2 regions of the Roseateles agri genome follow, and region 2 is predicted to be linked to the other one. Evidence: predicted binding sites of a transcription regulator. Region 2 holds the regulator's gene; the other holds the start of a gene.

Region 1 (6,602 bases), on a different contig from region 2:
CGACATTGGTGCCCAGCGCGCGGTAGAACGGCTGGAACACCTTCTCGCGCTCGGCCTCGGGAATGCCGGGCCCGGAGTCCTCGACCTGCAGCACGCTGACCTGGCCGAACGGGTCCTCGACGATGCGCACGGTCACCGTGCCGCCCGGCGGCGTGTAGAGCAGCGCGTTGTCGACCAGGTTGCGGATCAGCTCGCGGATCAGCAGCGGATGGCCCAGCACGCGCAGGCTGCTGGCCTCGGCGTCGGGGCCTTCGTAGCCGAGGTCGATGCGCTTGTCGAGCGCGCGCGGCACGAAGTCGCGCACGGTCTCGGTGGCGATCTCGGGCAGGGTGACCTCGCTGCGGCGCTTCGCATGCTCCTGGTCTTCGGCCCGCGCCATCGCCAGCAGCTGGTTGACCATGTGCGCCGCGCGCTGGCTGGACAGGGCGATCTGCTGCAGCGAGCGCTTCAGCTGCGCCGGATCGCTGCGGCCTTCGTCGATCTCGCGCTGCGCGAATTCGGCCTGGGTGCGCAGGCCCGCCAGCGGCGTCTTCATCTGGTGTGCCGCATCGGCGAGGAAGTGCTTCTGCGCGCTGATCGACTGGTCCAGCCGGGCCAGCAGGTCGTTGATGGCGCGCACCAGCGGCGCGACCTCGTCGGGGATGCGCTGCTCGTCGATCGGGCTCAGGTCGGAGCTGTCGCGCGAGCGGATGCGCCGCTGCAGCTCGTTCAGCGGCGCGATGCCGCGCGCCAGCGCCAGCCAGACCAGCAGCACTGCCAGCGGCAGGATCACGAACTGCGGCAGGATCACGCCCTTGATGATCTCGTTGGTCAGGCGCGAGCGCTTGCCGAGCGTCTCGGCGACCTGGATCAGCACCGTGGCGGCGGGCGCGGCCGGCGGCGCGGCCCACAGATAGGCCACGCGCACCCGCTCGTTGCCGACCTCGTCGTCGCGGTAGCGCAGCTCCCAGGGCGGGACCGGATCGTCGTCGGACTGTTGCGGCACCGGCAGATCGGCATCGCCGCTGAGCAGCTCGCCGCGCTGGCCCAGCACCTGGTAGTAGACGGTGTCCGTTTCGTCGGCCCGCAGCAGCGCCGCCGCCTCGGGCGCCAGCGCATAGCGGTTGCGGCCGCTGCGCCCGGCCGGCACCTCGGCCGAGACCGCCTGCTGACCCAGGGTGCGCGCCATCTCGCCCAGTTCCCGGTCATAGGGCTTGTTGGCGATGCCCTGTGCGACCAGCCAGGTCAGTGCCACGCTGATCGGCCAGATCAGCAGCAGCGGCGCGAGCATCCAGTCGAGGATCTCGCCGAACAGCGAGCGCTGGCCCTTTTCAGGCTTATCAGGCCGATCGGGCCTTTCTGGCCGTTCCTGCTCGGGCGGCGGCGCCGTGCTCAAGAAGCAATCTTCTCGAGGCAGTAGCCGAGGCCGCGCACGGTGGCGATGCGCACCGGGCCCTGCTCGATCTTTTTGCGCAGCCGGTGGATGTAGACCTCGATCGCGTTGTTGCTGACCTCTTCGCCCCACTCGCACAGGCGCTCGACCAACTGATCCTTGCTGACCAGTCGCCCGGCGCGTTGCAGCAGCACCTCCAGCAGCGAGAGTTCGCGGGCCGACAGCTCGATCATCTGGTCGTTGATGTAGGCCACGCGGCCGGTGGCGTCGAAGGACAGCGGGCCGTGCCGGATCACGGTGGACGCGCTGCCCAGGCCGCGGCGCGTCAGCGCCCGCACCCGCGCTTCGAGCTCCTGCAGCGAGAAGGGCTTGGCCATGTAGTCGTCCGCGCCGAGGTCCAGGCCCTTGACGCGCTGCTCGACGCTGTCGGCCGCCGTCAGGATCAGCACCGGCACGGCCGAGCCGCGCCCGCGCAGCTTGCGCAGCACCTCGTGGCCGTGCAGCTTGGGCAGACCCAGGTCCAGGATCACCAGATCGAACTCGTGAGCGGCCAGCGCGGCGTCCGCCTCGGTGCCCGTGCCGACCTGGTCGACCGCGTAGCCCGAGGCGCGCAGCGAACGCAGCAGGCCATCGGCGAGCACCTGGTCGTCTTCGGCAATGAGGATGCGCATGGTCGGGTGTCTCCGCGGTCGTTTGCCGCCAATTCTATGAAGGGGCCCCCCTAAGGATTTCTGCTGACAACACTTGTCAGCAGGGCGCCGCGCGACTACTGTTCAAAACACTGTACATGCATACAGATTGCGCCATAATCCGCCCCAACCTTCACCCGGAGAACGACTCATGGACGCGCCCGTCAAAGCCCTGAACACCGAAAAAGCCAAGGCCCTGCAAGCCGCCCTCGCCCAGATCGAAAAGCAATTCGGCAAGGGTTCCATCATGCGCCTGGGCGAAGGCGAGGTGATCGAGGACATCCAGGTCGTCTCCACCGGCTCGCTGGGCCTGGACATCGCGCTGGGCGTCGGCGGCCTGCCGCGCGGCCGCGTGGTCGAGATCTACGGCCCGGAATCCTCGGGCAAGACGACGCTGACCTTGCAGGTCATCGCCGAGATGCAGAAGCTCGCCGGCACCTGCGCCTTCATCGACGCCGAGCACGCGCTCGACATCCAGTACGCCCAGAAGCTGGGCGTCAACCTGCAGGAACTGCTGATCAGCCAGCCCGATACCGGCGAGCAGGCGCTCGAGATCGTTGACGCGCTGGTGCGCTCCGGCTCGGTGGACTTGATCGTCGTCGACTCGGTCGCCGCGCTGACACCCAAGGCCGAACTGGAAGGCGAGATGGGCGATTCGCTGCCCGGCCTGCAGGCCCGCCTGATGAGCCAGGCCCTGCGCAAGCTCACCGCCACGATCAAGAAGACCAACTGCATGGTCATCTTCATCAACCAGATCCGCATGAAGATCGGCGTGATGTTCGGCAGCCCGGAAACCACCACCGGCGGCAACGCGCTGAAGTTCTACGCCTCCGTCCGCCTCGACATCCGCCGCATCGGCTCGATCAAGAAGGGCGAGGAGGTGATCGGCTCCGAGACCAAGGTCAAGGTCGTCAAGAACAAGGTCTCGCCCCCGTTCAAGACGGCAGAGTTCGACATCCTTTACGGCGAAGGCATCAGCCGCGAGGGCGAGATCATCGACATGGGCGTCGTCCACAAGATCGTCGAGAAGTCCGGCTCCTGGTACGCCTACAACGGCGAGAAGATCGGCCAGGGCAAGGACAACGCACGCGAGTTCCTGCGCGAGAACCCCGACGTCGCGGTCGAGATCGAGAACAAGATCCGCGAAGCCGTCGGCGTGGCGCTGATCGGCGGCGACGAGGCGGCCGAGGCCTGAGTTTCGTTGACCGTCCGTGGGACGCACGCCGCTCTCGCTGAAGATGCGTGCAATCGCGCTGCTCTCGCAGCGCGAGCACAGCCCGCTGGAACTGCGGCGCAAGCTGCTGCGGATCCGTCGTGACGCCCAGGAGGCGGAGGACGACGAGGACCGGTCGGCCATCGAGGTCGATCAGCTGATCGAGTGGCTGCGCGCGCAGGGCTATCTGAGCGAGACGCGCTTCGTCGAATCGCGCGTGCATGCGCGGGCGCAGCGCTACGGCAGCCTGCGCATCAAGCTGGAACTGGCGCAGCACGGCCTGACGCTCAGCGCCGATGCGCAGGCGGAACTCAAGTCGACCGAACTGGCACGGGCTCGCAGCCTCTGGCAGCGCAAGTTCGGCGCTAACGGCACTGGCGACCCCGATGCGGTGGCCGGCAACCCCGCGCTGCGCGCCCGGCAGATGCGCTTTCTCAGCGGCCGAGGTTTCTCGCCGGAGGTCATCCGCCAGGTGCTCAGGGGCCGGGTAGAGGATTGAACCGGTCGGGCGTCGCCCGTGCCGCGACGCTGGCGGATAGGCACTTGTTGGGATTGCAATTGCCGGCGGAGCAACGGCCGTTGCTGCGGGCGGGGAGGCTTGATGCGGCGCAGCATGCTACATTCCCGCCCTGCGCTTCCGCACGCAGGACGGCCCTCGCCGTCGTTCTGCACATCGGAGCGCGCAAGCCGTTCGTTCCTGAAACTCCATGTCCGAGTCGCCTCCCCTCGCTTCGAGCCGTCGTCCGATCCATCGCCGCGCCATCGACGTGCAGGTGTTTGGGCGGGATGACGGCCTGTTCGAAGTCGAGGCCCAGCTGACGGACACGAAGTCGCGCGACATTCCGCTCGCCGGCACGACCCGCAAGGCGGGCGAGCCGGTTCACGACATGCTGCTGCATCTGGTCGTCGATCGTGACCTGAACATCGCCGCCGCCGGCTCCAAGACCCGCTGGATGCCGTATCCCGGCGTCTGCGACCAGCACGGCAACGCCTACGAGCAACTCGTCGGGCTGAACCTGCTGAAGGGCTTCCGGCTCGGCGTCAAGGAACGCCTGGCCGGCATCAAGGGTTGTACGCACCTGACCGAGCTGTGCCAGGTACTGCCCACGGCGGTGATTCAGGCCTTCGCCGGCCTCGTGCTCGACACGCGCGAGGGCGACCACGAAGCCGCCCAGCAGCCCTTCCAGCTCGACAAATGCCATGCGCTGCGCACCGATGGCGAGAACGTTCGCACCCATTACCCGCGCTGGTATCGAACGCCTACGGCGTCTTCCTGACCCGCTTCTTTCCAGCTTCCTCTCACTTTCTTTCTTCCAAACAGCGAGATCCTTATGAAGATTCACGAGTACCAGGCCAAGGAAATCCTGCGCCAGTTCGGCGTGCCGGTGCCGCGTGGCATCCCGGCCTTCACGGTTCAGGAAGCCGTCGAAGCGGCGCAGAAGCTGGGCGGCCCGGTCTGGGTCGTCAAGGCGCAGATCCACGCCGGCGGCCGCGGCAAGGGCGGCGGCGTCAAGCTGGGCCGCAGCCTGGATGACGTGAAGGCGCTGTCCGAGCAGATCCTGGGCATGCAACTGGTCACGCACCAGACCGGCCCCGAAGGCCAGAAGGTCCGTCGCCTGTACATCGAAGACGGCGCCGACATCAAGAAAGAGCTGTACATCTCGCTGGTCACCGACCGCGGCACGCAGAAGGTGGCCTTCATCGCGTCGAGCGAAGGCGGCATGGACATCGAGGAAGTGGCCCACTCCACGCCCGAGAAGATCATCACCGAGTACATCGATCCGCTGACCGGCATCACCGCCGACCAGAGCAAGAAGATCGCCGCGGCCATCGGCCTCACCGGCGCTTCGGTGGACCAGGCCGTCGACCTGTTCGCCAAGCTCTACAAGTGCTACATGGACACGGATGCCTCGCTGGTCGAGATCAACCCGCTGAACTGCGACTCCAAGGGCAACCTGATCGCCCTGGACGCCAAGTTCAACTTCGACGCCAACGCCCTGTTCCGCCACCCGGAAATCGTCGCCTACCGCGACCTGGACGAAGAAGATCCGGCCGAAATCGAAGCCTCGAAGTTCGACCTGGCCTACATCAGCCTGGACGGCAACATCGGCTGCCTGGTGAACGGCGCGGGCCTCGCCATGGCCACGATGGACACGATCAAGCTGTTCGGCGGCGAGCCGGCGAACTTCCTGGACGTCGGCGGCGGCGCCACGGCCGAGAAGGTCACCGAAGCCTTCAAGATCATGCTGAAGAACAAGGCCGTCAAGGGCATCCTGGTCAACATCTTCGGCGGCATCATGAAGTGCGACACCATCGCCGAAGGCGTGATCACCGCCTGCAAGGCCGTGAACCTGTCCGTGCCGCTGGTCGTGCGCATGAAGGGCACCAACGAAGAACTGGGCAAGAAGATGCTGGCCGAATCCGGCCTGCCGATCATCGCCGCCGACACCATGGCCGAAGCCGCGACCAAGATCGTCGCCGCCGTCGCCTAAAGCCAGCCCAGACAAGGAAAGAACGAATCATGTCGATCTACATCAACAAGGACACCAAGGTCATTACCCAGGGCATCACGGGGAAGACCGGTCAGTTCCACACCCTGGGTTGCCAGGCCTACGCGAACGGCAAGAACGCCTTCGTCGCCGGCGTGAACCCGAAGAAGGCGGGCGAGAAGTTCTCCGAGATCCCCATCTACGCCACCGTCAAGGAAGCCGCCTCGCAGACCGGCGCCACGGTCAGCGTGATCTACGTGCCGCCCGCTGGCGCGGCTGCCGCGATCTGGGAAGCCGTCGAGGCCGACCTGGACCTGGCGATCTGCATCACCGAAGGCATCCCCGTCCGCGACATGCTGGAAGTGCGCAACAAGATGCGCGCCAAGGAAGCCGCCGGTGGCAAGCGCACCCTGCTGCTGGGCCCCAACTGCCCCGGCCTGATCACCCCGGAAGAGATCAAGATCGGCATCATGCCCGGCCACATCCACCGCAAGGGCCGCATCGGCGTCGTGTCACGTTCGGGCACGCTGACCTATGAAGCCGTGGCGCAGCTGACCGAGATCGGCCTGGGCCAGTCGTCGGCAGTCGGCATCGGCGGCGACCCGATCAACGGCCTGAAGCACATCGACGTGATGAAGGCCTTCAACGACGATCCGGACACCGACGCCGTCATCATGATCGGCGAGATCGGCGGCCCGGACGAGGCGGAAGCCGCCCGTTGGTGCAAGGCCAACATGAAGAAGCCGGTCGTCGGCTTCATCGCTGGTGTCACCGCCCCTCCGGGCAAGCGCATGGGTCACGCCGGCGCGCTGATCTCCGGCGGCGCCGACACGGCCGAT
Region 2 (6,602 bases):
GCGGTCGAGCCAGCGCGGGCGCTCCTGGGCGTCGGCGGAGGCAGCCTCGGAGGCTGTATGGTGGGCACCGGATGCGGCGCCCGATGCCGCACCACTGGCAGCACCTGCCGCGCCAGCGCCACGGTTGCGGCGGCCGCCGGGCGTTGCGGCGCCGGCGCGCTTCTGCGGATCGGAGGCGATGATCTCGACCTTCGCGCCCTCGCGCAGCCGGTCGACGCCGTCGATCACGACCTTCTCGCCGGCCTCCACCTTGCCGTCGACGGCCATCCAGTCACCATCGACCGGGCCCGGCTTGACGACGCGCGTGGCCACCGAGTTGTCGGCGTTGACAACGTAGACGTAGAAGCCCTGAGAGCCGCGCTGGACGGCGGCGGTGGGCACGGCGAGATGGTTGGCTAGCACGTCGAGCTGCAGCTTGGCGCCGACCGACTGGTTGGGGAACAGTGCGTCGTCCTCGTTGGCGAAGGTGGCCTTCAGCTTGACGGTGTCGGTGGTCGTGTCGATGCTGTTGTCCAAGGTCGCGACGCGGCCGGTGGCGAGGCGTGTCGCGCCGGTGCGGTCCCAGGCCTCGACGGCCAGCGGCTCGTTCGCACGCAGCTTCTTTGTGATCTGCGGCAGCAGGGTCGAGGGCACGGCGAAGACCATCGCGATCGGGTGGTTCTGCGTGATCGTGACGATGCCGTTGGCGTCGCTGGGCGAGACGACGTTGCCGAGGTCGGCCTGCTTCAGGCCGACACGGCCGCTGATCGGCGCGGTGACGCGGGCATAGGAGAGCTGCAGCCGTGCGCTGTCGACGGCGGCCTGATCGAGCTTGATCGTGCCTTCGAGCTGGCGCAGCAGCGCCTCCTGCGTGTCGAGCTGCTGCTTCGGGATCGCGTCCTTGGCGGCGAGATCACGGTAGCGGGCGAGGTCGAGGCGGGCGTTCTCCAGGCTCGCCTTGTCGCGCACCAGTGCACCTTCGGCCTGGCCCAGCGCCGCCTGGAAGGCGCGCGGGTCGATCTGCGCGAGCTGCTGGCCGGCCTTGACCTGCTGGCCTTCCTTGAACTGGATCGATTGCAGCACGCCGCTGACCTGCGCATGCACGATCGCGGTGTTGGACGCGGTGATCGTGCCGATCGCGCTGGCGCTGACGCGGATGTTCTGCTCGCGCACCTGGTCGACCGAGACCGGCTGCGTGCGGTTCGCGCCGCCAGGGCCGCCGCCGGCGAATCGGCGTCCGCCGCCGTTGCCGCCACCCGGCGCGCTTGCCCCGGCACCGGGGCCGCCGTTCGCGTCGCTGGCGGGGCGTGTCTTCCACCAGACCCCCACGCCGCCGGCGATCACCGCCGCGACGAGAAGCCACGGCCAGACCTTGCCCTGTTGACGGCGACGGCGCGGATGGAGCGTTGGGGAGGCGGTGGCTGGCGTCGTGCTGGCTGTGGATTCGGGCGAAGGCGGGAGGCTGGACATGATGGTCTTCGAGTTTTCCTTGTCGCAGGGCGTGAAGAGCGGCGCTGCAAAATCGCCGCCAATTGGATCATCGCAGCTTGGACGATATTGATGGCCGAGGTAAAGAAAACTTAAGGCCGGGGCATTTATCGTGCCGCGTCCGCAAGACCTCGATACAAGGGATTCGGCTTCCTGCTCGATCCGGCCAATACTCCGCCCCTCGCCGCAAGGCTTTCACCTGGAGCATCGACAACATGGGACTTCTGGATCAACTCGCGAACGAGGCGCTGAGCGCGCTGGCCAACCCGGGTAGCGGCCAGAGCGGCGCAGGCCGCGACCCGGCCGCGGCGGCAGCCCATCCGGGGATGATGGATGTGCTCACGGGCCTGCTGGGCGGGCAGGGAGGCCAGGGCGGTGGCCTGGGTGGCCTTGTGGCCATGGCGCAGCAGGCGGGCCTGGGCAACGTCGTCGCCTCGTGGATCGGCACCGGCCAGAACCTGCCGATCTCGGCCGACCAATTGCAGAGCCTGCTCGGCTCGGATCAGGTCGCGGCCATCGCGCAGAAGCTGAGCCTCTCGCCCGACGTCGCGACGCAGATGCTGTCGCAGGTGCTGCCCCATGCGGTGGACCACCTGACGCCGGACGGCCAGGTGCCTCACAACGATCTGGTGGAGCAGGGCCTGGCGATCTTCAGGAGCCTGTCGGCCGGGCGTTGATGCCCTCGGCGCAGATCAGTCGTCGATCTGCCCGTAGGCGGCCTTGCGCTGCGCCGTGTAGTGCCACCACGGCGTGGCCGCCGCACCTTGCATGAAATCGATGGCGGCCATGAAGGTGTCGAGCACGCAGGGGTCCTGCCGCTGGCCGCTGAGCTTGCAGAGCTGCCTGTAGAGCGCCAGCGCGTCGCGGCCCCGCAGGTCGGCCGGCCGCACGATGCCCATGACCCGCAGATCCCCGGCCATCGCGGGGCCGATGTTGGGGATCTGCTCCAGCACCTGGCAGTCGTCCGCGTGGGCCGCCTTCTTCACGCTCAAGAGAACATCTGATTGCGGATCAGGCCCACGGCGAGGCCCTCGACCGCGAAGCTTTCATCGCCCTCGGCAACGAGGATGGGCTCGAAGTCTTCGTTCTCCGGCAGCAGTTCGATGCCCGAGCGGCCGCGCTTGAAGCGCTTCACCGTGACCTCGTCGCCGATGCGCGCGACGACGACCTGCCCGTTGCGGGCTTCGGAGGCCTTGGCGACGGCGAGCAGGTCACCGTCCATGATGCCGATGTCCTTCATGCTCATGCCTTTGACCTTCAGCAGGAAGTCGGGCTTCTTGGCGAACATGCTGGCCTCGACCGTGTAGCTCTGCTCGATGTGCTCCTGCGCCAGGATGGGCTGGCCGGCGGCCACGCGGCCGACCAGCGGCAGGGTCAGCTGGGCTAGGCTCGCCAGCGGCAGCATGAACTGCTGGACCGATTCGCGCGCCCGGCCTCGGGCCTCGTTCAGCGCGCGCAATGTGTCAGACTTCAGCCGGATGCCGCGGGACGTGCCGCCGACCAGCTCGATCACGCCCTTGCGGGCGAGCGCCTGGAGGTGTTCCTCGGCTGCGTTGGCGGAACGGAAGCCGAGCTCGGCGGCGATCTCGGCGCGGGTGGGCGGGGCGCCGGTCTGCTCGATGGCGTCGCGCACCAGATCGAGAATCTGCTGCTGGCGGGCCGTCAGTTTGGGGCTGCTGTCTTCCATGGTGCTCCTGGGTTGGCCGCTGGATATCTGAGTATCTATCCAGTGGCTGTATTTTCATCCAGTTTTGAAGAAAAACAAGCAAGACATGACGCGTGACCTCATCGTTATCCTCGGAACGGGCGGAACCATCGCCGGGACTGCCACGGACGCAGCCGACAACGTCGGCTACACCGCAGCTCAGATCGGCGTCGATCAACTGATCGCTGCTGTGCCGCAACTGGCCTCGCGCCGCCTGGAGCACGAGCAGGTCGCCCAGCTCGACAGCAAGGACATGGACTTCGCCACCTGGCAGCGGATCGCCGAGGCGGCAGCGCGGCACCTGGCGCGGCCGGAGGTGTCAGGTCTTGTCATCACGCACGGCACCGACACCTTGGAGGAAACCGCCTGGTTCCTGCAGCGCGTGCTGGCACCGACGAAGCCGGTGGTGATCACCGCCGCGATGCGGCCGGCCACGGCGCTGCTGAAGGACGGGTCGCAGAACCTGCTCGATGCGGTGACGGTCGCGGCGGACCGCGAGGTGGCGGGCGTCGTGGTTGCCTTCGCTGGCCAGATCCATTCGGCGGAGCAGGTGCGCAAGGTGCACAGCTACAAGGTCAACGCGTTCGCGTCGGCGGAAGGCGCGCAACTGGGCGTGGTGGAGGAGGGGATCGTGCGCTGGTTCGGCCGGTCGGCTCCTGCTGCACAGGCGCTGGGCATGGCACGCATCTCGCGCCCAGCGGCGCAGTGGCCGCGTGTGCAGATCGTGATGAACCACGTCGGCGCGGATGGAGCGATCGTCGACGCGCTACTGGCGCAGGGCGTCGACGGCATCGTCGTCGCCGGCACCGGCAACGGCACGCTGTCAGCGGCGCTGGAGCGTTCGCTGGAAGGCGCCCAGGCTGGCGGTGTGAAGGTGCTGCGCAGCACGCGCTGCGATGCCGGGCCGGTGATGGCGGCCGGCGATCTGCCCAGCGCGGGAGCGCTGAGCCCGGTGAAGTCGAGGATCGAGCTGATCCTCGAGCTTCTCGCTAGGTCTTAGAGGACGTTCAGCGTCACGTCGATGTTGCCGCGGGTGGCGTTCGAGTACGGGCACACCTGGTGCGCGGCCTCGACCAGCGCTTCAGCGGCGCTGCGCTCCATGCCCGGGATCGTGATGTTCAGCGTCGCCTGGATGCCGAAGCCGGCCGGGATCGGGCCGATGCCGATGTCGGCAGTGATCGAGGTGTCGGCCGGCAGGGCGACCTTCTTCTGGCCGGCGACGAACTTCATCGCGCCCAGGAAGCAGGCCGAGTAGCCGGCGGCAAACAGCTGCTCGGGGTTCGTACCTTCGCCGCCGGGGCCGCCCATTTCCTTGGGCACGGTCAGCTTGACCTTGAGGTTGCCGTCGCTCGATTGCGAGGAGCCGTCGCGGCCGCCGGTGGACGTGGCATGGGCGGTGTAGAGAACTTTGTCGAGTGCCATGGTGAGTACCTTTCAGTGAGTGAGGGTCAAACGGTAGGGGACAGGGGCAAGGAGGCGGCCTGGATTTGCGTGCGCAGCTCGTGCAGGCGCCGGGTCAGGGAACTCAGTTCTTCGATGGAGCAGGCGCTGGCGCAGGCGACCTGTTCCGGGATGCCGGCCGCCTTCTTCTTCAGCGCGCGGCCAGTCTTGCTCAGATGGATGTGGACGCGCCGCTCGTCATCGGCGGCACGTTCGCGGGTGATCAGCTCGGCGGCTTCGAGCCGCTTCAAGAGCGGCGTCAGCGTGCCGGAGTCCAGCGACAGCTTCTGTCCCAGCGCCGAGACGCTGATGCCGTCCTGCTCCCACAGCACCAGCATCGCCAGGTATTGCGGATAGGTCAGGCCCAGCGGGTCCAGCAGCGGTTTGTAGAACTTGGTCATCGCCAGCGAACTGGAGTACAAGGCGAAACATAACTGGACATCCAGACGCAGCCATTCCTCGTTCGGCGAGGTCGCGGCTGCGGCGTTTGGCGGAGATGTCTTGCTGCGTTGCATGTCGATAATGTAGAGTGCAATTCAATTGCACACAATTTAAATGGTTATTCGAAAGGGTGAGGACTGAATGGCAATGCTGGCAACGATCCTGGTGGCACTGGTCGCCGCGCTGCACCTGTACTTCCTGGTGCTGGAGATGTTCCTGTGGACGAAGCCGATGGGCTTGAAGACCTTCCGGCTGGATCCGGTGTTCGCGGAGGCGAGCAAGACGCTGGCGGCGAATCAGGGGCTGTACAACGGGTTCCTGGCGGCGGGGCTTGTGTTCGGGTTGGCGCGGGGGGATGTGGCGACGGTGTTGTTCTTCTTGGCCTGCGTGGTCGTCGCGGGTGTTTATGGGGCGGCGACGGTTGGTCGCAAGATCTTGTTTGTGCAGGCGGTGCCGGCTGTCGTGGCGGCTGTTGTTGTTTTGCTTGCCTGGGGGTGAGGCTGGTCTTGTGGGGCGGTGCCGGGTCTCGCCCCGGCGGGCGACTCACTTTCTTGGGCGCCCAAGAAAGTAAGCAAAGAAACCGCCCCTGCTGCGCCGTCCTCCGCTTCGCTACGGATCCCCTGCGATGCTCGAAGCCCGGGGCCGCGCCAAACTCGCTGCGCTACGCTCCGCTCAGACAGACGGCGCGAAGCTGGTTGTGGATGCTCGCTGCGCTCGCGCCCCGGACTCCTGCGCTTCTCGGCGGTGCAGAAGGGGAAATCGATACGGCTCGCTACGCATCGCCGCGGGAGGCGATGCGTAGCGAGCCGACTAGTCTTCGGGCCCCTTGTGCAGCCGCCGAGAAGCACAGCGGCTTGGGACCGTGAGCGCAGCGAACCTCGTGAACTGACTTCGCGCCGTCTGTCTGAGCGGAGCGTAGCGCAGCGAGTTTGGCGCGGGGCCCAAGTCGCGAGCATCGCAGTGCACCCGACCGAAGGGAGGGCGGCGGAAGCAGGGTCGCCTTTCTTTGCTTACTTTCTTTGGCGAAGCAAAGAAAGTGAGTCGCCCGCCGGGGCGAGTCCCGGCACCGTGGCGACAGTCAAGCGCAACAGTTAAGCCCCCTGCATCGCCTCAATCTGCTCACTCAATTCCAACCACCGCTGCTCCGCGGCCTCCAACTCATCATGGATGCCCTTTAACCGTTTGCCCACCTCGACAATCCGCGCCGGCGCGGCCGAACCTGAGGCCAGCTCGCCCTCCAGTGCGCTGCGCTCGTCCGCCAGCTTGTTCAGCTTGAGATCGATCGCCTCCATCTCCTTGCGCATCGGCTTGGTCTGCTCCGCCAGCCGCATGCGAGCCTGCCCGGAAGCCTTGCGGTCTTCGCGGGGAGCGATCGGCGCCGGAGGCGGTGCCGCGACAACGACAACAGCGGGAGCCGGCGCCAAAGAAGCCTTCTTCGCCGCTTCCTTCGCCGCCTTCGCAGCCTCCTTGCTCTGATCGAGCAGCCACTTCTGGTAGTCGTCCAGGTCGCCGTCGAAGGGGCCGACCTTGCCGCCGGTCACCAGCCAGA

What was found. The regulator LexA, encoded in region 2, represses DNA repair genes until DNA is damaged. The targets are predictions, from matches to a motif close to ACTGTATNNNNATACAGT.
Region 1: recA (recombinase RecA) is a predicted target of LexA. The motif match lies at 2,153-2,170, and genes of this name have one in related genera.

The regions. Positions count from the first base shown of each region.
Region 1 covers NZ_JAXCLA010000003.1:42,281-48,882, reverse strand. The annotation lists gene SNE35_RS08335 (sensor histidine kinase) at 1-1,270, opposite strand, end outside; gene SNE35_RS08330 (response regulator transcription factor) at 1,372-2,043, opposite strand; gene recA (recombinase RecA) at 2,213-3,256, shown strand; gene SNE35_RS08320 (regulatory protein RecX) at 3,273-3,773, shown strand; gene SNE35_RS08315 (DUF2889 domain-containing protein) at 3,982-4,551, shown strand; gene sucC (ADP-forming succinate--CoA ligase subunit beta) at 4,606-5,766, shown strand; gene sucD (succinate--CoA ligase subunit alpha) at 5,796-6,602, shown strand, end outside.
Region 2 covers NZ_JAXCLA010000004.1:455,908-462,509, reverse strand. The annotation lists gene SNE35_RS14085 (MdtA/MuxA family multidrug efflux RND transporter periplasmic adaptor subunit) at 1-1,449, opposite strand, end outside; gene SNE35_RS14080 (YidB family protein) at 1,683-2,144, shown strand; gene SNE35_RS14075 (helix-hairpin-helix domain-containing protein) at 2,160-2,453, opposite strand; gene lexA (transcriptional repressor LexA) at 2,456-3,154, opposite strand; gene SNE35_RS14065 (asparaginase) at 3,240-4,172, shown strand; gene SNE35_RS14060 (organic hydroperoxide resistance protein) at 4,169-4,594, opposite strand; gene SNE35_RS14055 (MarR family winged helix-turn-helix transcriptional regulator) at 4,621-5,127, opposite strand; gene SNE35_RS14050 (DUF1304 domain-containing protein) at 5,195-5,551, shown strand; gene SNE35_RS14045 (ATP-binding cassette domain-containing protein) at 6,145-6,602, opposite strand, start outside.